Linked DNA regions of Catalinimonas alkaloidigena. Each later gene encodes a partner of the first gene's protein in a complex. Links are inferred from orthologs where the notes say so. Each region holds a gene or a part of one and is shown on either strand. Other genes may lie near its edges.

Region 1 (10,627 bases):
CGTGATGGTACACTTGACCCTGAAGAAAAATATGATAATGAAGAATATCCTAATTACGCTGGAGATTATAATTCACTAATCACTAATGAGCTAAGAGTATATAAAGGAGGTTCCTGGGCTGATGTAGCTTACTGGCTATCACCTGGTACTCGCCGCTATATTGAGCAAGATTCCGCTACTGCTACGATTGGTTTTCGCTGTGCAATGATCAGGGCTGGAACAAATTACTAAGAAAATTAGGTAAATTGATTTTGAAGGCTTGGCAGTTTTGTCAAGTCTTTTTTATTCTGCTGCTGCAAGTGCAGCTACACTTACCTCTTTACCGCCTTCTTTCAATACTAAGTCAGCACATTGTCCTACAGTAGCACCGGTGGTAATCACATCATCTATAATCAAAATCCTCTTCTCTTTTATAAAAGCTTGATTCTGAATTGCATAAATATTCTCCGTATTACTGAAGCGCTCAGCCCGGCTTTTCTTCGTTTGAGTCTGGGTATTTACTTTCCTCTGAAGAATATTTTCTGACCAGTCTATTTCTAGAACTTCTGCTATTCCCTTGGCAATATAGTCAGCTTGATTGTAGCCTCTTTTTCTTTGTTTTGATTTATGTAATGGAACGGGAATTATCAGATCAAATTTGTCTTGGTATCCTGCTGCTCTTAAAGAATGCCCAAACCATTTCCCTGTAAGTATTCCTATCTCAGGAAGGTTTCTATATTTAAGGTGATGGAGTATTTTTTGGACTCCGCTTTTTTTGCTGAATTTATAATACACTAATACATACTTTATATCAACGAGGCCTGAAAATTTCCTTTCCAAGTTCACATTTGTATGATGTAGATCGTATTTGGGGAGAGCATTGGCAAATGAAGTGGAAATATACTGCTCACCTTTGGCTAAAGGCAGCTTGCTTACTACACAACAATGGGGAAATAACAATGAAATAAAATCATTGAACATCTTAAGTACGTATAAAATTTTACTGAAGATATCATTTACTTTTCTGTATCCTTCCTTACTTTATAATTGGGTATTACAAGAGTAACATTTCTTAATAATGGTGAACAAAATTTTATGTACAAAAAGGATTTAGAACTGGAGCGGAAATGGCATAGGCTTCTTAATAGGGTAGAGGAGATGCTTGGAAAAAAACCTAAAGACCTCAATGGTGTTCTTTTCCTTATCGGAGTCCAAGAGCTGGGCAAAGGCTTCCAGCATTTTTCAAAAGAAGAAAAACAGGATCTGATGCACATTGCCATTTGTAAAGTGCTTTCTCTTTCCGGCTTCTATCAGTTAGAGGGGGTTGATCAACAGGGCTGGCCCCACTGGAAATTAATCAAAAAGCTTCCTCATTTTGATTTACTTGAGCAAGAAAAACTTCTGAAAATGCATATTATTGATTACTTTAATCAAGAACTTGGTATAGAAATATAATACATGAGAATTGTTTCTTATAACGTCAATGGAATTCGTGCAGCTGTCGCAAAAGGTTTCGTTGAATGGATTGAAGAGGATAATGCTGATATCATTTGTCTTCAGGAAATTAAAGCACAATCGGGACAAATTAATATTAAGGATTTTGAAAATTTAGGCTACCATACCTATTGGATGCCTGCTATCAAAAAAGGTTATAGTGGAGTAGGGATTTTAAGTAAAACCAAACCTCTGCAGGTAGAATATGGTTGTAGTATGGATACTTATGATGCCGAAGGTAGAGTACTTAGAGCAGATTATGCTGATTTTTCAGTAATGAGTGTCTATATGCCATCTGGTTCGAGCGGAGACATTCGCCAGGATTTTAAAATGAAGTGGCTAAGCGATTTCGAACAGTATATTCAAAGCCTAAAAAACCAATACCCTAATCTCATCATAAGTGGTGATTACAATATTTGTCATCGCCCTATTGATATTCACGATCCAGTAAGAAACAAAAACTCTTCGGGCTTTTTACCTGAAGAAAGAGATTGGATGACTAATTTTTTAGAAACTGGCTTTATCGATACATTTCGTTACTTTGATGAATCACCCCACCAATATTCCTGGTGGAGTTATCGTGCCCGGGCTCGTGAGAAAAATAAAGGTTGGCGAATTGACTATCATATGGCTACTCAAAATATGGAGAACCGCTTATCGGGAGCTTCTATTTTGAGTGAAGTAAAGCACTCAGATCATTGTCCGATTGTGCTGGAACTGAAAGACTTGTAAATAAAGGAGTATATTTCTTAATGTAATTTTTTTATCCAGATAGCTTGAACTATATCTCCGGTTTTATAAGTTCTATACATTTAAACCTTTCATTTCTAAGAGTATGGCCTCAGAAGCGAACACCAATAATGTCATTACGCAACTCAAGCTTTACAAGAGAAAATTTTATCTCAATAAGCTCGCTCGCGGAAGTATATATTTTGGAGCAGTACTACTTACTGTTTATTTGGTTGTTAGCTCTCTGGAATATACTATTCGTCTTAACTCTGTAGGAAGAACAATTCTTTTTTTTCTCTTTATTGCAGTATTTATTTTTATACTCTATAAATGGGTGATTGACCCTTTGCTTCGAGTATATAATAACAGAAGGCAGATAAGCGATGAGGAGGCGGCAAGGCAAATCGGTATTTTTTTTCCTGAAGTAAAAGATAAACTTCTGAATGTTCTTCAGCTTCAGAGAAATACTGATGTTGATAATACCTTATTAAGTGCAAGTATAGCCCAAAAGACTCAGCAAATTTCTGTTGTTTCTTTCCCCGTAGCCATCAATCTAAAGGATAATCTCAAGTACATCAAATACCTGGCAATACCCGCAATATTGGTTCTTTTCCTGTTCGTTTCTATACCCCAATTATTTTCTGAGAGCAATGAACGTCTGGTCAACTTTAATAAGGAGTTTGTACCTGAAGCGCCCTTTACTTTCCATCTCCAAACCGAAACTTTACTGGCATTTAAAAATGAAGACTTCTCCGTTGATTTAGCCATTGAAGGGGATGCCATGCCTGATAAAGTCTATCTTATTACTGCAGGTCGCAAGTTTCGTATGTCTTCTAATGAAGCAGGCATCTTTCAATATAACTTCCAGAATATTCAACGTGATGTCAGCTTTTCTATTGAGGCTGCTGGTTTTAGCACACAAGAATATAATGTCAATGTAGTGGAACGGCCTAATCTGAAAGATTTTAGTGTTTTCCTTAACTATCCTGATTATTTGGGTAAAGAAGATAAGCGCTTGAATAATGTTGGAAACCTGCAAGTACCGGAGGGCACCGAAGTAACCTGGAAGTTTAATGCACTCGCTTCAGATAGCATGCACCTCACTTTTGTTGAACAAGAGGAGTCATATAAACTAGAGGAAGAGGCAGATCAAGTATTCTCATTTGAGAAGCAAATTTTTCAAGCGGATCATTATCAAATTGACCTTAAGAATGAGTACAGCTCTAACAAACAGAATATTCGCTATTTCCTGGATGTCATCCCTGATCAGCATCCTAAAATAAGTCTTGAGCAATTTCAGGATACTACCATGTATCAGTTTTTGGTATTAGGTGGAAATGTATCAGACGATTACGGTCTCACCCAATTGGCACTTTATTACAAATTTGAAAAAGCAGATGATGGAAACAAAGCTGAAGGAAATTATCAAAGGTTGAACCTGGGTTTAGACACCAGGCAAAACAACCAAAGTTATTACCACCAATGGCAAATTGATAGCTTCAACCTACAACCGGGTGATAAAATTCGCTATTTCCTGCAGGTATGGGATAATGATGCTGTCAATGGTTATAAGGCCTCTAAAACTTCTTCATATGTATTCAGCATTCCTGATCGCAAGGCTATAAAAGAAAGCCTCAACAAATCTTCTGAACAAACACAAACGCAAATCAGCAAGACTGTTCAGCAGGCAGAGCAGCTTAAAAAAGAAATTGAAGATGTGGAGAAAAAACTGAGAGGTAAAAAAGAACTCTCCTGGCAGGAAAAACAAAAGCTTGAAGACATTATCAAAAGAAGACAAGCGTTGGAAAAAGAGTTGCAGGAGCTAAAAGAGCAGAACGAAGCCACCAATATGAAGCGTGAGCAGTTCAACCAGCAATCAGAAGAGATGCAGGAAAAAATTAATCAGCTGCAAAATCTGATGGAGGAACTATTAGATGAAGAAACGAAGAAACTATACGAGGAGCTTCAAAAAATGCTTGAAGAACAAGCAGAGCTTGATAAAATTCAGAATAAGCTCAGAGAACTGGGCGATAAGGAACAAAATCTGGAAGAAGAGCTTGAGCGTAGCCTTGAGTTGTTCAAAAGAATGAAGTTCGACATGAAGTTAGAGGAACTTGAGGACGAGCTTTCTGAAAAAGCCGAAGAGCAGGAAAAGCTTGGTGAAGCGTCTGAAAATAAGGAAAACAGTACAGAGGAACTGAGCGAGCAGCAAGAACAGCTCAATGAGGAGTTTGATGAATTTCAAAAGGAAATGGATGAACTCGAGCAACTTAACCAGGACCTGAAAAACCCTGCCCCAATGCAGGACATGTCTGAGGAGAAGCAGCAAATTCAGGAAGAACAACAAAAAGCTAAAGAATCTCTTGATCAAGGGAAACGTAAGAAGGCCCAGCAGTCACAAAAAAACAGCGCCCAGCAGATGAAAAAAATGGCGCAAAAGATGCAGCAGATGCAGCAGAGCATGGAGATGGAAATGTTGCAGGAAAACATGGATAACCTACGTAATATCTTAGATAATTTGATTACGCTTTCTTTCGATCAGGAAGACATCATGAAGTCCTTTCGGGATGTAAAACAAAATGACCCACGCTTTATTGATTTATCTCAGGAGCAACTCAAAATTAGAGATGATGCACAGATTATTGAAGATAGTCTTTTATCCCTTGCCGAAAGGGTATTTCAAATTCAGTCCTTTATCACTCGTGAAGTGAAAGACATGAATCAATATATGGAAGAAAGCATGGAGGCATTAAAAGAAAGGCAGCAATATAAAGCCATCAGTAAGCAGCAGTTTACTATGACCTCAATGAATAATTTAGCACTATTACTTAATGATGTACTCAGTCAAATGCAGCAGCAAATGGCTGATGCTATGGGCAATCCTCAGAAAAAACCAGGTCAGTCTCAGCAAAATATGAACATGAGCGAATTACAGCGTCAACTAAATGAACAGATTGATCAGCTCCGCAAAAGTGGAAAATCCGGAAGGGCACTTTCTGAAGAACTTGCTAAATTGGCAGCAGAACAAGAGAAAATCCGGAAGATGATGCAGGAGATGAAAGATTCAGATGAAGAGGGTGGTGGAGGTGCTGGAGACGAACTTTCTAAGAAAATGGAAGAGACCGAAACAGACTTGGTCAACAAAAAGTTAACTTCTGAACTGATAGAGCGTCAGAAAGAAATTATGACACGTTTGTTAGAAGTAGAAAAATCCATGCGTGAACAGGAACTTGATGATGAACGAAAAGGAGAAACCGCTAAGAGCGATTATGAACGCAAAGCATCTGAAAGCTTTGAGGAATATATTAAAGCAAAAAAACAAGAAATAGAACTCCTAAAAACAGTCCCTGTACGATTAAATCCGTATTATAAAAATGAGGCTAATAAGTATTTCCAACGATTAAACAATAATTCAAAATAAAGAATGAACTCCATAAACATTGAAATCCCCTCTCTTTCTGAAAACATCCGTATGATTGAGAGCTTCATAGACAATGCCAAAGAACGCTTTAATTTGAATGATGATATTTATGGAAATATCATGATAGCGGTTACTGAATCAGTTCATAACGCTATTCGGCATGGCAATCAGGGTGATGCCAAAAAAAACGTCAGCCTCTCTCTTGCACTACAGGAAGATGCTATTCACTTCACTGTAAAAGATGAAGGTGAGGGTTTTGATTTTGAAAACCTTCCTGACCCCACGTCTCCTGAAAACATTGAAACTCCCGGAGGCAGAGGCATCTTCTTAATGAAGCACTTATGTGATGAGGTAAAATTCCTTAACAATGGTCAAATTGTCGAATTAGTATTTTATATCAACTAAAAGTAAATTACTGGTATTGATTCATTTTTTTACTGAAGAGGTAGATTTCAATCACTCCATTCTTTCTCCTGCTATTCCCTGGATTGAAAAGGCTATTTTGAATGAAGGGTACACGCTGGAAAACCTCAATTACATTTTTTGTTCTGATGCTTATTTGCTTCAGATTAATATTCTCTATCTTCAACATGACTATTTCACCGATATTATCACTTTTGATAATAGTGAATTTTCCTTGTCTTTAGATGGCGATATTTTTATTAGCATTGAAAGAGTTGATGATAATTCACAGTCTGAACAAACTACTTTCTTTCATGAGTTGTTGAGAGTTATTATTCATGGTGCTTTACACTTAATGGGATATGATGATAAAGACACTTTTTCTAAAAGTACCATGAGGAAGATGGAAGACAAATACCTAGATTTGTACTTTCAGGATTTCCACATAGATAAGTAACGTTCCACGTGAAACGTTTTTAAATTTTATTTTCCTATGTTTCAAGAATACGATGTGATCGTAGTAGGAGCAGGGCACGCCGGAAACGAAGCGGCAGCTGCATCTGCAAAAATGGGCTCAAAAACTTTACTCATTACTATGGACATGGCCAAGATAGGTCAAATGTCTTGTAACCCGGCAATGGGAGGAGTTGCGAAAGGGCAAATTGTAAGAGAAATAGATGCGCTTGGGGGCTATTCAGGAATAGTATCGGATAAGTCTATGATACAGTTCAGAATGCTTAACCGTTCAAAAGGACCAGCGATGTGGAGCCCACGCACACAAAACGACAGAATGAGGTTTAGTGAAGAGTGGAGAACAGCTTTGGAAGGCATACCAAACTTAGACTTCTGGCAAGAAATGGTCACAGGCATCTTGGTAGAAAAAGATAAAGTAGTAGGCGTCAAGACAAGCATAGGCCTGGAGATTAAAGCTAAGTCTGTAGTGTTAACCAATGGAACATTTCTTAATGGCTTGATCCATATTGGCGAAAAGCAAATGGGAGGGGGGCGCTCCGGAGAGAGAGCATCTAAAGGTATAACAGAACAACTGCAAAAATTAGGTTTTGAATCCGGAAGAATGAAAACCGGAACCCCTCCCAGAGTAGATGGGAGGTCGCTCGACTACTCAAAAATGGAAGAACAAAAGGGGGACGAAGACCCTGGAAAATTTTCATTTACAGATACCACACCACCTGAGGTGCAGAGAAGCTGCCATATTACTTATACCAATCTTAATGTGCACGAAATTCTGGAAACAGGTTTTGATCGTTCTCCAATGTTTAACGGTAGGATAAGAGGGCAGGGCCCAAGATACTGTCCTTCCATAGAAGATAAAATTAACAGATTCAAAGAAAGGGATAGACATCAAATTTTTGTAGAACCGGAAGGCTGGAAAACGGTAGAAGTCTATGTCAATGGTTTTTCAACCTCATTGCCGGAAGATGTGCAATACAAAGCAATTCAACAGATACCAGGTTTTGAAAAAGCTAAACTCTTTCGACCTGGTTACGCTATTGAATACGACTATTTTCCTCCTACTCAACTCACCTTATCATTAGAAACCAAGCTGATTCAAAACCTATTCTTTGCCGGGCAAATCAATGGTACCACAGGATATGAGGAGGCAGCCTGTCAAGGTATGATGGCGGGCATCAATGCACACAATAAGGTAAATGAAAAAGAAGCATTTATTTTAAAACGTTCCGAAGCCTATATCGGAGTTTTGATTGATGATCTGGTAAATAAAGGTACCGAGGAACCGTACAGAATGTTTACTTCCCGCGCAGAGTTTCGCCTACTATTAAGACAAGATAATGCTGACCTCAGACTAAGTGAGAAAGCCCATAAATTAGGTCTGATTGAGGACGAGCGTCTTTCCAAAGTCTACGACAAACGCAGAGATATCGAGAGGGTAATGGAAGAGATCAAAGATCTCAGAGCTTCACCCAAAGAGCATAACGAAGGCCTGTGCGAACTCAATACCGCCATGCTCAAAGAAAAAATTTCTATCCAGAAACTACTTAAGCGGCCAGAAATAGGTATAGCAAAATTAAGAAAACTGGATAGTGAGCTGGATGCATATTTTTCTGCTTATAATCAGGAAGTATTAGACCAGGTAGAAATATTAACCAAATACGAAACTTACCTGGAGAAAGAAAGAGCGCATGCTGAGAAAGTGGAGAGCCTGGAAAACTATAGGATACCTGAGGGTTTTGACTATGCTAAAGTAAAAGCTTTATCTGCTGAAGCTACCGAAAAACTTAACCGTATCAGGCCGGCTACTATAGGACAAGCTTCCAGAATTAGTGGTGTATCTCCAGCCGACATATCCATAATAATGATATATTTGGGTAAATAAGATAATTCGTGTTTTGACATACAAAGTGCCTGTTTTAAGCGTTAAAAACAGGCACTTTTTTATTTTAGTTGGAAATAGAAAATCATGAAAGTAAAAAATATTTGGCTTTGTATTTTTTGGATTACTTTAATTGCTATCGGCTCATGTGCACGAAGAGGAGTACCTACTGGAGGCCCAAGAGATACTATTCCTCCTACATTGGTCAATATGTATCCTCCTTTGGAAGCAGTTAATTTTGATGACGATGAAGTTTACCTTGAATTTGATGAGTACGTAGAAGCAAGATCGCTCAAGCAAGATATTATTATTAATCCACCTGTAGAGGATTTTGACTTCTATGTAAATCGACAATCGGTAGTTGTAGAATTAAATGAAGATCTACAGGAAAATACTACTTATACTTTCAACTTCAGAGATGCGGTCAAAGATATTTCTGAGCAGAACCCTGCTAATAATATCGTCATGGCATTTAGCACCGGGAGTCAAATTGATTCTTTTCAGGTACAAGGGAAAGTAACAGAGTTGCTCACTAACAAAGCTAGTGAAGATGTATTAGTCGCACTATATCCAGAAGGTGATACTTTAACTCCATTTGAGGATCCTCCAATGTACCTCACTAAAACAGATGAGGAAGGGAATTATGCTATCCGCTATATCAAAGTAGGCACTTATAAGATATTTGCTTATAACGATAAGAATAATAACCTGAAAATTGATTCAAATACTGAAGCTTTCGGATTTAAAGCAGAACCTATAGCCCTTCTTCCCGAAGATGCTAACCCTATTATTCCACCCGACTCATTATCTACAGGTGTAAAAGATAGCACCTTACTACCTCAGAAAACTTTGTACGGGAAGACGGTAGATTTACAATTATTTAACCAAGACGTAAGACCAATAGAAGTTCAAAGTGCCCGTGCCAATGGAAAATATTTTGAGATCAAAACTAATAAAGGATTGATGGACTACGAGCTTACTGTGGATCAAGATGATTTGGAAGAAAGTTCTCTTCAATATTTAGATTCCCTCAATCCGGAATTACCAAAGGATACTATAAGACATGTATACAGTAATTTCCAGGATAACCATAAAACTATTCGCTTATATAAAACCATTGAACAAGATAGCTTGAGAAGTTTTCTTAGCGTTCAGGATTCTGTAGGACAAACTACCTTAGATACTCTCTACATTAGGTTTACTGAGACTCGCAGAGAGAAAGAGCAGCTGAGACAGAATATTTCATCAAAAAGTGATATAAAAAATAATATAAATACAAATATTGAATTTAGTAAACCTATCGCAAAAGTAATCACAGACAGTATACTATTAAGCTACGATACACTCTTTTACCTTGATCTTAATTACGATGAACTATTAAATTGGAATGATCGTCTTGACAAAGTAAGTATACAGAAGGAGCTCAATAAGAATCAATTGGTAGATTCATTAATTTCCTATCTTCAGGAAAGAGATAGTACCTTATTTATTGAATTACAAAATCAAAATCGTTTGTATCTGGACAGCCTGCAAGCAACAGATGAGGCAGAGCAAAGACTAAACTACTTTAATATTTTAGCACAAAGTATGTCTTCCTTACAACCAATAAATGACAGTTTGAAGCAAATAGAAGATGTCAACATCATGAATAGCATCTTGTCTCAGCTGGCAGATACACTCGATATAAGTAAAGAAAAATTTGTCTCCCAAACCTATGAGCGTGAAGAATTGCTAAACACACTCAAACCTTTAGTACTGTATATATCAGCCGGTAGTTTTATGTCTATTGAAAATGACAGTAGCCAACGGGTAATTCAAAGATTCAATTTCAAAAAACCATCTGAAAATGGTACAATTACTGGTACTGTTTCTACTGAATACGAACGCTACACTATACAGCTATTGAATAGTAACTACGAAGTTGTAGAGGAGACACAGCCTGCCAATAGTTCATATTCCTTTACACTTATTACACCCGGCGAATACCATCTTCGTATACTGGTAGACGAAAATCTGAATGGTCAATGGGACAAAGCTAACATACTTGAGAATCGAAACTCAGAGCCCATCTACTTTTATACAGAAGAAGAAGTAATTGATTTAAGGGCTAACTGGACCCGTGAAATCAACTTATCCTTTTAAGTTATCCACAATATCGAGTGAATAACATGTGGATACCCAGGGTATTCGATGTGGAAAATAACAGAGTTATTCACTCGATAACTTTTTCTGTAACTCAATCCAACCCT
Region 2 (10,451 bases), 830 kb from region 1 along the record:
CCCGATAGTTGAGTTCAATATTATCTACAATATCATTCTTGCCTTACTCCTGATACTAGGACTGGTACTATCTATTAACCTTAAATGGGTAGCTTATCTTGATTTTAAGCAGAAGTGGAAGAGCATCATCATCATGCTTGCCATCAGTATTTTTCTTGTTCTCTTCCTCAACAACTTATATTCATTTGGGCAAACTTTTGACAATCTGTATGAGTCCCCACTCCTTCCCATCAATATACTGGATGTAGCGTTTATATTAGCACTCTTCGGCTTTACCTTTGTTTACAATATATTCTCCCTGTTGGTCATATTGTTCAACCTTCCTACATCATCAGTATTTGAGCAAAAGCTGGAGGAGGTAATCAACTTTCAGAGGTTGAGCCAGTCCACGCAGGCAGGCTATAAAGTAGACCAGATCTTTGAAATACTACTTGAAAGCTCTGTAAAGGCTGTATTTGCAGATGCAGCCTGGGTAGAAACAGATGACTTTGAGCAGCACATTTTGTTGACAAGAGGGGTGGAAGAAGAAGAGATTCCTCTACTAAAGGAAAAACTAAAAGGTGATGCTTTACAATCCGACGGAACCAAAGGGCTTAGTAAGCCACGTCTGTCGCGTAAAGACTACCGCTCTCATCGTAAAAAACATCGTTTGCTTCAGCTCCCTGAATATAAGTCAGTACTTTGGATACCTTTGGTGGTTAAGAATAATACTATTGGCACCCTCGTAGTGCTAAAGGAAGTAAGTGACGGCTTCAACAAAGAAATGGTAAGTATCATTGGTACCTTTGCCAGTCAGGCATGTATCTCTGTAGAGAACTTCCAGCTTCTCAATGAAACGATTGAAAATGAACGTTATAAAGAAGAACTGGAAATTGCGAACCGTGTACATCAGAGCCTTCTTCCGAAGGAACCCGTATCTAATGAGGTCTTTGAGATCGCTGCTTTTTCAGAAGCTGCCGATCAGGTAGGTGGCGACTACTATGACATCTACCAGATCAATGAACACAAGTTTATCATCATTATCGGAGATGTATCAGGCAAAGGGACTTCTGCGGCTTTTAATATGGCACAGATGAAGGGGGTATTTCATAGTCTGGCTCAGCTTGATCTCTCTCCCGATAAGTTTCTTGCCTATGCCAATAGCGCCTTAAGCCGCTGTTTGGAGAAAACTTCGTTCATCACAGCTTCATTCTTTGTGGTAGATACCCTTCAGTCTACTATTGAGTTTGCACGAGCAGGGCATTGTCCTACACTTTATTACAGTGCGACCAACCAGTCTGTCACTTATCTGGAAAATCAGGGACTGGGCCTGGGAATAATTCGCAACGAAAAATTTAATCAATACATAGAAGTAACAAAGGTAAACTATTCGCCGGGAGATATCGTAATGCTATACACCGATGGTATCACTGAAGCGGCTAATTCCGCTAATGAGCAGTTTGGTTACGAAAGACTTCAGCTTTTCTTAGGAGAGCACGCTACTGAAGATCCGAAAGTAATACAGGAAGCTCTTCTGAAAAATATTTTTGCATTTTGCGAAGGTCATGCTTTAGATGATGACTATACGGCTCTCATTATTAAGTTCAAATAGGGTAAAAGAACATTACGCGCTAACTAGCGTATAACTAAATAGTTATGGTAGATGTAAGTGTTGATTTTGGTGAAAAATACTGTTTAATCAAAATAAATGGAGAGGTAGATGCTAGCTCGTCTATACATTTGGATGAGGCTATGCAAAAAGCTGTAAATGCTGAATGTCCAAGGATTTTAGTAGATTGCTTAGATCTTCATTATATTTCATCAGCAGGCCTGGGTGTTTTTATGTCATATATCCAAGAGTTGGAAGCCAAAGAAAAAAAGCTTGTGCTGTTTAATATGAACGAAAAAGTGTATAAAGTTTTTGAGATATTGGGCTTACATCAATTACTGACTATTGTTGATAAGGAAGAAGACGCTAAGAAAGATTTTGTCGAATGAATTACAGTTTCAAAGTACCGTGTTGCAAGGATAAGCTGCAAAGTATCAGAGATTTTGTAACCAATATTCTGGGTCATTACAATCTTTCAGAAGTTGATGCACATCAACTGGTACTGGCAGTAGATGAGGTTTGTGCTAATCTTATGATTCATTCTCACCATTGTAATCCGGATGAGAGCATTGAGCTTATTATTAATGTAGACGAAGGTGCAGGAATTACCTTCGAAATCAGAGATGAAGGTGCGGGTTTCAATATCTGTGACTATAAGGAGCCTAACCTTAATGATATTATTGGCACCAAACGTAAAGGAGGAGTTGGTCTAATGCTTGTCAGGCGAATTATGGATCATATAGAATTTGACTGCTGCTCCAAAAAACGCCACAATATCTATCGTCTTCGTAAAAGCATCACCTTTGCTCCTAAGCCTCCACTTCTTATGAACAAAAAAGCCTGATTCTAAATCAGGCGTCTTTATTTTCAAATCATTATTGTATCTAACTCCTTAGAGGAATACTACATCTTCTACGATTACTTCCCCAAACTCCCGAAGAAAAATAGATAGAATCTTAGATTTGGACATATTTAGCTCCTGCTTAAGTGCTGCGGAACTCAGTTTTACATAAAGTTTACGGTCTTTGATAAAAACCTTGTCGGTCCGCCTGGCAATAGGAGCCCCCATGAGTCTCTCCCAGGAGTTGATCAGCTGTGTCTGTTCGTATTTAGCTTTTAGTTTGTAAGTATCCAAAAGTTCCCGCATAGCCTCGCCTACTGTAGAAGTTTCCGCTTTCCGCCCGGAGGGCGCTCTATTCCATCTTTGGTACGTCATTTATGCTTATTTTCTATTTTGCTACAGGCTAAAGTTAAAAATATACGGGAGCATTACTATACCTAGGTAGGCAAAAAACATTTCTCTGTCAGAACTGAAGCTTACTAAGATGCTACCGACCAAAGACTTAGCTTACCTTTGCTGACCAAATATTTTTTCATTTAGCCGGGTAAGTGTCTCTGCCTTATATTCACTGTCTATCAAAAGGGAAATGTTAAATTTACTTCCACCATAAGATACCATCCGGATTGGAATGTCGTTCATGGCATCCAGCACCTGCTTAAGCATTCCTACTTTAGAAAAAGGCATATTTCCGACAATACAAATGATGGTATGATCAGTATGGACCTCCACATCGCCGAAGTCTTCAAGTTCTTGCTTTATCACTGACAAATGGGTGTTATTATCAATAGTCAGTGATACTGCCACCTCAGAAGTTGTGATAAGATCGATGGGTGTTTTATAGTTCTCAAAAATCTCAAAGACTTTCCTCAAAAAGCCATAAGCCAGCAACATACGTGAGGACTTTACTTTAATGGCAGTGATTCCATCCTTAGCCGCCACTGCGGTAAACCCTCTTTCAGGATCAATGTCGGCGGTAATTATTGTGCCGGCAGCGTCTGGCTTCATCGTATTCAGGAGTTTCACTGGAATATTAGCATGCTGCGCCGGACGAATGGAGGAAGGGTGTAAAATTTTAGCCCCGAAATAAGCCAGTTCTGCAGCTTCGTCAAATGAAAGCCTGGGAATAGGATAGGTATGCTTTACGATCCGTGGATCGTTATTATGCATGCCATCAATGTCCGTCCATATCTGAATTTCAGTAGCTTTTACTGCTTCTCCTACCAAAGAGGCAGTATAATCGCTTCCACCTCTTTGAAGATTGTCAATGCGATTGTTACTGTTGAGGCAGATGTAGCCCTGTGTTACGAACAATTCCTGCTCAGGATACTGACTTAGCAACTGCTTAAGGTGTTGCGCTATGTAAGGGGTATCCGGCTCATTAGCATCATTAATACGCATATATTCCAAGGCGGGAAGAAGCACGGCATTAACACCTTCCTGTTCTAGATATGTAACGAAAAGCTTGGTTGAAAGTAGCTCTCCCTGTGCCAGTATTTCTTTCTCAACATCCACACTGTAGTCACTCTTATCCATAGCGCGCAGCACAGAAAAATGGTTTTCTACAATTTCAAGCCCCTTTTCAAAGCTAGCCGAATTGTGTAAAAGGCTCTTGCAGTATACCTGATACGTATCATAGAGTTTTTCAATAATTGCACCTGCTTCAGCATTGTCCTGTTTTGATAAGGCTGTAGCGATACTCACCAGGGTATTAGTAGTACCGGAAACTGCCGAGAGGACTACGATTTTTTTTCCTTCTTCTTTATTGATCAGGTCTGCGACGGCATGCATCCTCTCAGGACTCCCTAATGAGGTACCTCCAAACTTGAGAACTTTCATAGTAAAATTGGATATTTATGTAAAAAAATACAGTGCTTGTGCTTGCTATTTTATCTAGAACCCGAGCATCTTAATAGCGGTAAAGGCTGCTTCATCGCCTTTGTTGCCATGCTTACCTCCTGCCCTGTCCTGAGCCTGTGCCAAATTATCTGTAGTGAGTACCCCAAAAATAACTGGTTTATTATATTTAAGATTAATGTCTTTAATTCCCTGTGCTACTGCCTGACATATATAGTCAAAGTGTGGTGTTTCGCCCTGAATCACACAGCCAATGGCGATCACAGCATCTACGGCAGCATCCTCAGCCAGCCATTGTGCACCCAGACATAGTTCAAAGCTACCAGGGACCCATTTGCTGGTAATATTAGAAGCAAGGGCTCCATGCTTTGTTAAAGTATCAAACGCGCCCTCATACATGGCTCCCGTGATTTCTTCATTCCACTCTGCAGTTACAATAGCAAACTTCTTTGTTGAGATATCAGGAAGTTGGTCAGTCTTGTGGTCACTTAGGTTTTTATGGGCAGTAGACATATAATACAATATAGAGATTCATAAAAAAAGGATAAGACCATGAAGCGGCAACCTGAAACCGCACAGCCTTATCCTCTACTTATCAAGTAAGGTACAGTGTATATTTATTATTGCTCGGAAGCAAGACCTTGTAGCCGGGTTTGTTGTTTTAACGCCTGTTGGTATTCCGTAGCTTCAGGAAACTCTTCTATGATACGGTCATAATTTTCAATTGCCTGAGCATAGTTTCCCATTGCTTCATAAGCTAAAGCGGCTTTCACTAAATATTGAGGGGTAAAAAACCGATTAGGCTTATAATCAGCGGCCTTATTATAGTGGCTCACTGCTTCCTCATAATTTTCTAGTTCCATATAAGCATCACCGAGCAAAGCATAAGCACGTGCCTGCACCAGCATATCAGATGCACTAAAGTCACTGAGGTGATCAATTGCATCATTATATTCTCCCTGACGTAGATAAGCAATCCCCGCATAATAATGAGCAAGGTTCGCCGCTTCAGTACCGCCGTACTCGTCTATGATCTCCAAGAAACCATAATTATTACCATCGCCGTTTAGGGCGCGATTCAGGCTATCAGCCTCAAAATAAAATACAGCCTGGAACATTTCATCCTGTGCAGCTGTATTCTGGCTTTCCATATAATAGGTATAACCAAAAACTCCGGCAATGACCAGGGCTATAGCAACACCTATACCCAAAGCCACATTTTGATTCCTCTTGTTTTTAAAAAAGGTTCCGGTTTTATCAACCAGGGTTTCCCTGAGCGCGTCAGAACTTTCCAGTAGTTCGGTGTTATCGTGCTTTTCACTACCCTTAGCCGACTTCTGCTTGTTTCCTTTTACTCTATTCGCCATCTTATATAATTTAAGGGTGCAAATCTACATTAATTTCTCTTAAACATAAAAAAAGAGCTTTACGTTTCTTTGCAAAGCTCTTTTAAATTTTATTTTAAAAAGAAATTAATCTAATATGAAGGGATAATTTTCCTGAGCGTATACGTCCTTCAGCGCTTCTTCAGGATCAGGAAAAGGAGACTCATCCGCATATTTTATGCAGTCCTCTACTTGTTTTTTCACTTTATCCTCTATCTCTTTGAGTTCATCCTCAGTAGCAAATTTATGCTCTAGTATAGCGTTCATGCACTGCACTATGGGGTCCTGCTGCTTGTACTCTTCCAGTTCTTCTTTGGTACGATACTTAGCAGGGTCAGAGATGGAATGCCCCTTATAGCGGTAAGTTCTGAATTCAAGTAAAGTAGGTCCGTCTCCTTTACGGGCTCGCTCAGCAGCCTCTGCCACCGCATGGTGTACGCTTTCCACATTCATGGCATCTACCGGAAAAGAGGGTATATCGTAAGACTCACCTAATGTGTAGAGTTCTGTTACGTTACTGGTACGCTTAACCGAGGTCCCCATTGCATAGCCATTGTTTTCTATAATAAAGATGACTGGTAGCTTGAATGTCATAGCCATATTGAGGGTTTCATGAAAAGAACCCTGGCGAGTAGCTCCATCACCCATGTAAGTAGCGCAAAGGTTATCTGTACCTTTATATTTTTCGGCAAAAGCTAAACCAGCACCCAATGGAATTTGTCCACCCACAATACCATGCCCGCCATAGAAATGGTTTTCTTTATCAAACATGTGCATAGAGCCACCTTTTCCTTTGGAAACTCCGGTAATCTTACCGAAAAGCTCAGCCATAATGTACTTTGGATCTGTACCGAGCGCAATAGGATGAGCATGGTCACGATATGCAGTGATATATTTGTCTCCTTCTTTTAAAGCAGAAACGGCACCTGCGATACAGGCTTCCTGTCCGATGTATAAATGACAAAACCCTTTGATTTTTTGACGGCCGTACTGCTGTCCTGCTTTCTCCTCAAACCTTCTCAACAGGTACATCATCTCGTACCACCACATATAGGTTTCTTTAGAAAATTCAGTTTTTTTGGCTTTAGAAGATGTTTTCTTAGTTTTTGACTTTTCCTTTGTACTACTTACTGCCATAATACTTTAATAATTAAATAATGGAGTTCTTCTTGGAAGTAAACACATAGGCTGTGCTACTGTTTTACCCTCGCAAAATAACACAAAAACATTCAACAACGAACTAATGTGGCTTGAAAATATAAGTTTGCTCAACTTCAAGAACTATGAGGAACTTACGCTGAGCTTCTCTAAACAGATCAATTGCCTGGTAGGAGAAAATGGCAGCGGAAAAACCAACTTGCTGGATGCTATCTATTATTTGTCATTGACTAAAAGTGCATTTAGCAGTACCGAGGCACAAAATATACGCCATGAAGCCCCTTTTTTTATGCTCAAGGGTTTATTCCATAAACAGGACGAAAAGTATAACGTACAGTTTAGCTTACAAAACGGGCAAAAAAAACAGTATAAAAATAGCCGTATTCCTTACGAAAAACTCAGCGAGCACATCGGGCTGTTTCCGGTAGTACTCATTACCCCTGATGATACTGATATTATTAAAGGAGGCAGCGAAATACGTAGAAAGTTTTATGATGGCATCATTTCTCAGATCAATGGTGACTATCTGGATCACCTACTTCGCTATAACCACACCTTAAAACAGCGGAACTCCCTTCTCAAGCAGTTTGCCGAACAAAATTACTATGATAATGACTTACTCGACTCATATAGCGATCAGTTGTTAGATAGCGGTGAGCGAATTCATAATTACCGCAAAAAATTCATAAACCAGTTTTTTCCAACCTTTATCAAGCATTACAATAACCTCTCCGGACAGAAAGAAGAGGTAGAGATTACGTATCAATCCGACTTTGAGAACCCGCAATTCAAAAAGCAGTTTTATAAAAATTACCGCAGAGACCTGCTTGCTCAGCGTACCACACAAGGGATACACAAGGATGATTTTCTTTTTGAGATTAATGGCTTTCCGGTCAAAAAATACGGCTCTCAGGGGCAGCAGAAGTCTTTTGTCATCTCGCTAAAGTTAAGCCAGTTTGATATTATCAAGGAAGAAGTGAAAACCAAGCCCATCCTTCTGCTGGATGATGTCTTTGACAAGTTGGACGATTTTCGCATTGGCAAGCTCAGCGAAATGGTAGCTGCTCAGTCTTTTGGACAGCTTTTCGTCACAGATGCCCGCCCAGAGCGCACTTATCAGATTTTTGATCCCATAAAAGCTGACAAAAAAGTATTTACCATTTATCAGGGGCAAGTAACGCAGGTAGATAGTATGTAATCTGGCTAGGCCGGGATAAAAGCGAAAAATATTAACCAGACCAGCACTAAAGCCGGGAGCAAGATAGGCAATGAAAAACGAATGATATACCCAAAGAATGATGGCATTTTGATGCCAATCTGCTCAGCAATGGATTTCACCATAAAGTTAGGCCCATTGCCGATATAGGTCATGGCACCAAAAAATACTGATGCTACCGAAATAGCGGTAAGTCTGAGTACACTATTCGCATATTCACCCTGGGCAAAAGCCACTACCTCGCTAGCATCGCTAATACTGGCTCCCTGCGAAGCCATAGCTGCTGCCAGAAAGTTTAAGTAGGTAGGCGCATTGTCCAGAAAACCGGAAAGTAGTCCAGTACCCCAATAAAGCGTATTATGAGTAATCAGTGCCGCTCCTGCTTCTGAGCGGGCAAAATCACCGACCAGCTCAAGGGCGGGCATCATCGTTCCGAAAATGCCAACGAAGATAAACGCTACTTCTCTTATAGGCTCAAAGTTGAAATCATTTCCTTTGAGTGCTTCTTTACTGGCAAAACGAAAGGATAGATAAGCTACAGAAAACATGATAATTTCTCTCACAAAAGAGAATGTAGCACCGTCGTATTCTATGCCGGGCACAAAATCTAATTTGTTGGGGTCTATAAAAACTGCGATAACGACTATGCCCAACCACAAAAAGTTACGCGTACCTACTAACGAAATTTTATTGGTATAAGTAACCTGCTCTTCCTCCAGGCCATTCTCCGGCTTGTTTCTGCTATCCACAACGAAAAATATGATGACTACAATTAATAATGTAACCGCCCATTCCATCAAATTGTGCTCCAGTGTCCAGAAAAACGGCACCCCTCTCAAAAAACCTAAGAAGAGCGGAGGGTCACCTATGGGTGTTAATGCACCTCCTACATTACTTACCATAAATATGAAAAACACGATATGGTAGGCTTTTATCCTGTTTTTGTTGAGACGAATAAAAGGGCGTATCAATAACATGGATGCCCCGGTGGTTCCTATCAGGTTAGCGATAATTGATCCGATAATAAGCAAGATTGAATTGGCCAGGGGCGTAGCTTTTTTATCTACTTTGATCAGTATCCCCCCTGAAGCAATATAGAGTGACGACAGCAGAGCAATAAATTGCACATATTCTGCCAGAGCGTGCACCGGTTCATGCTGATTGTGCAGCACAAAGAGGTAATAAGACACCACAATAACTGCCAGCAGGACCGCAACAATGGGATAGTTCTTATGCCAGAAATGTTCATAGAAAAGCGGACCGGTAGCAATCATCAATAATAGCACCACAAAGGGGATGACCGTCCAGCCGGGAGCACTTTCGTGATGCTCTTCTTCAGCAGAAACATGCTCTTGCTCATCTCCCGCACCATGATCCTGCTGGATATCATATGCTGCTGTTGCATACGAGTTTTCATGGCTTGAGAAAAAAGTATCAGATACAGGATTAGCCCTGAGAGAGGAGATTGAAAATAACGTAAGGATAAGAAAAATCAAAAGAGTATACGCGCCCTTGCTCATCTAGAATGGTTAGTTTGTGTATGTAGTCAAAGCTAATAGTATTCAGAAAACATAAGCTTTGATGATGTCATTTTACAATTTTAAGCTTTAAACTTAAAACTGATATGAGCAAAGATAGTATAATCGTAAAGTTTTTGAATTTAAATTCGATAAACCACAAATATTTTTGAAGAATTTAGTTGTAGATATCGGTAATTCTTTTGCAAAAGCAGGCTTATTTGTAAACGGACAGGTGCAACAAACCTTTCCTCAGTTGAATGCAGATGAGGCATATCAGCTTATCTGTCAGGGAAACTATGATGCCCTTATGATATCATCTGTAGCCGGAAAGCTGGCAGATTTAGAGGAAAAAGTAGCCAGACACTCACATTACTTTCTGCTTAATGCTTCTACGCCCCTGCCTTTTCATAATCACTATCAAACGCCCAATACACTTGGCACAGACCGAATTGCAGCAGTAGCCGGAAGTTTATCATTATTTCCAGATCAAAATGCTTTAGCCATAGATGCGGGTACCTGCATCACATATGACATTGTTGATGCTCAAAAAAACTATTGGGGAGGCAGCATTTCACCGGGTATACAAATGCGGGCGAAAGCCATGCATAATTTTACTTCCCGCTTACCGTTAGTTGATATATTACATAAAGAAATAAAAGAAGTTCCTCTGGCAGGAGACAGTACCCTTTCAGCACTCCAAAGTGGTGTGTTACATGGTACAATAGCAGAAATAACCCAAATGATTCGGATGTATGGGGACAAATTCGGAGATTTGCAGGTTGTAATCTGTGGAGGGGATGCGATCTTGTTGAATCAAGGGATTCGTACTGCTCATAATATTACTATTGTGCCTGAACTTATTTTGATTGGACTCAACAGAATTTTAGAA

What was found.
Region 2: the proteins of OKW21_RS28200 (region 1) and OKW21_RS24755 are in contact, whole or in part, in a solved structure (PDB 6M36), measured with the Bacillus subtilis proteins. The link is inferred for Catalinimonas alkaloidigena from one-to-one orthologs.

The regions. Positions count from the first base shown.
Region 1 is NZ_JAQFIL010000001.1:6,941,638-6,952,264, reverse strand. Bases 4,477-7,327 are described here. They hold OKW21_RS28200 (ATP-binding protein), read left to right. Parts: upstream 4,477-5,626; coding sequence 5,627-6,028; downstream 6,029-7,327. Other genes in these bases: mnmG (tRNA uridine-5-carboxymethylaminomethyl(34) synthesis enzyme MnmG), read left to right, coding at 6,519-7,327; ybeY (rRNA maturation RNase YbeY), read left to right, coding at 6,045-6,482; OKW21_RS28205 (DUF4175 family protein), read left to right, coding at 4,477-5,623. Outside these bases: gliding motility lipoprotein GldJ, read left to right, coding at 1-231; OKW21_RS28220 (ComF family protein), read right to left, coding at 283-960; OKW21_RS28215 (hypothetical protein), read left to right, coding at 1,075-1,434; OKW21_RS28210 (exodeoxyribonuclease III), read left to right, coding at 1,438-2,205; more of OKW21_RS28205, read left to right, coding at 2,309-4,476; more of mnmG, read left to right, coding at 7,328-8,381; OKW21_RS28185 (Ig-like domain-containing domain), read left to right, coding at 8,466-10,520. UniProt on the Bacillus subtilis protein: Negative regulator of sigma-B activity. Phosphorylates and inactivates its specific antagonist protein, RsbV. Upon phosphorylation of RsbV, RsbW is released and binds to sigma-B, thereby blocking its ability to form an RNA polymerase holoenzyme (E-sigma-B).
Region 2 is NZ_JAQFIL010000001.1:6,114,461-6,124,911, forward strand. Bases 632-3,306 are described here. They hold OKW21_RS24755 (STAS domain-containing protein), read left to right. Parts: upstream 632-1,635; coding sequence 1,636-1,977; downstream 1,978-3,306. Other genes in these bases: OKW21_RS24750 (GAF domain-containing SpoIIE family protein phosphatase), read left to right, coding at 632-1,591; OKW21_RS24760 (ATP-binding protein), read left to right, coding at 1,974-2,432; OKW21_RS24765 (DciA family protein), read right to left, coding at 2,481-2,804; OKW21_RS24770 (aspartate kinase), read right to left, coding at 2,937-3,306. Outside these bases: more of OKW21_RS24750, read left to right, coding at 1-631; more of OKW21_RS24770, read right to left, coding at 3,307-4,265; ribH (6,7-dimethyl-8-ribityllumazine synthase), read right to left, coding at 4,320-4,796; OKW21_RS24780 (tetratricopeptide repeat protein), read right to left, coding at 4,904-5,650; pdhA (pyruvate dehydrogenase (acetyl-transferring) E1 component subunit alpha), read right to left, coding at 5,756-6,718; DNA replication/repair protein RecF, read left to right, coding at 6,912-8,024; OKW21_RS24795 (sodium:proton antiporter), read right to left, coding at 8,030-9,562; OKW21_RS24800 (type III pantothenate kinase), read left to right, coding at 9,729-10,451. UniProt on the Bacillus subtilis protein: Positive regulator of sigma-B activity. Non-phosphorylated RsbV binds to RsbW, preventing its association with sigma-B. When phosphorylated, releases RsbW, which is then free to complex with and inactivate sigma-B.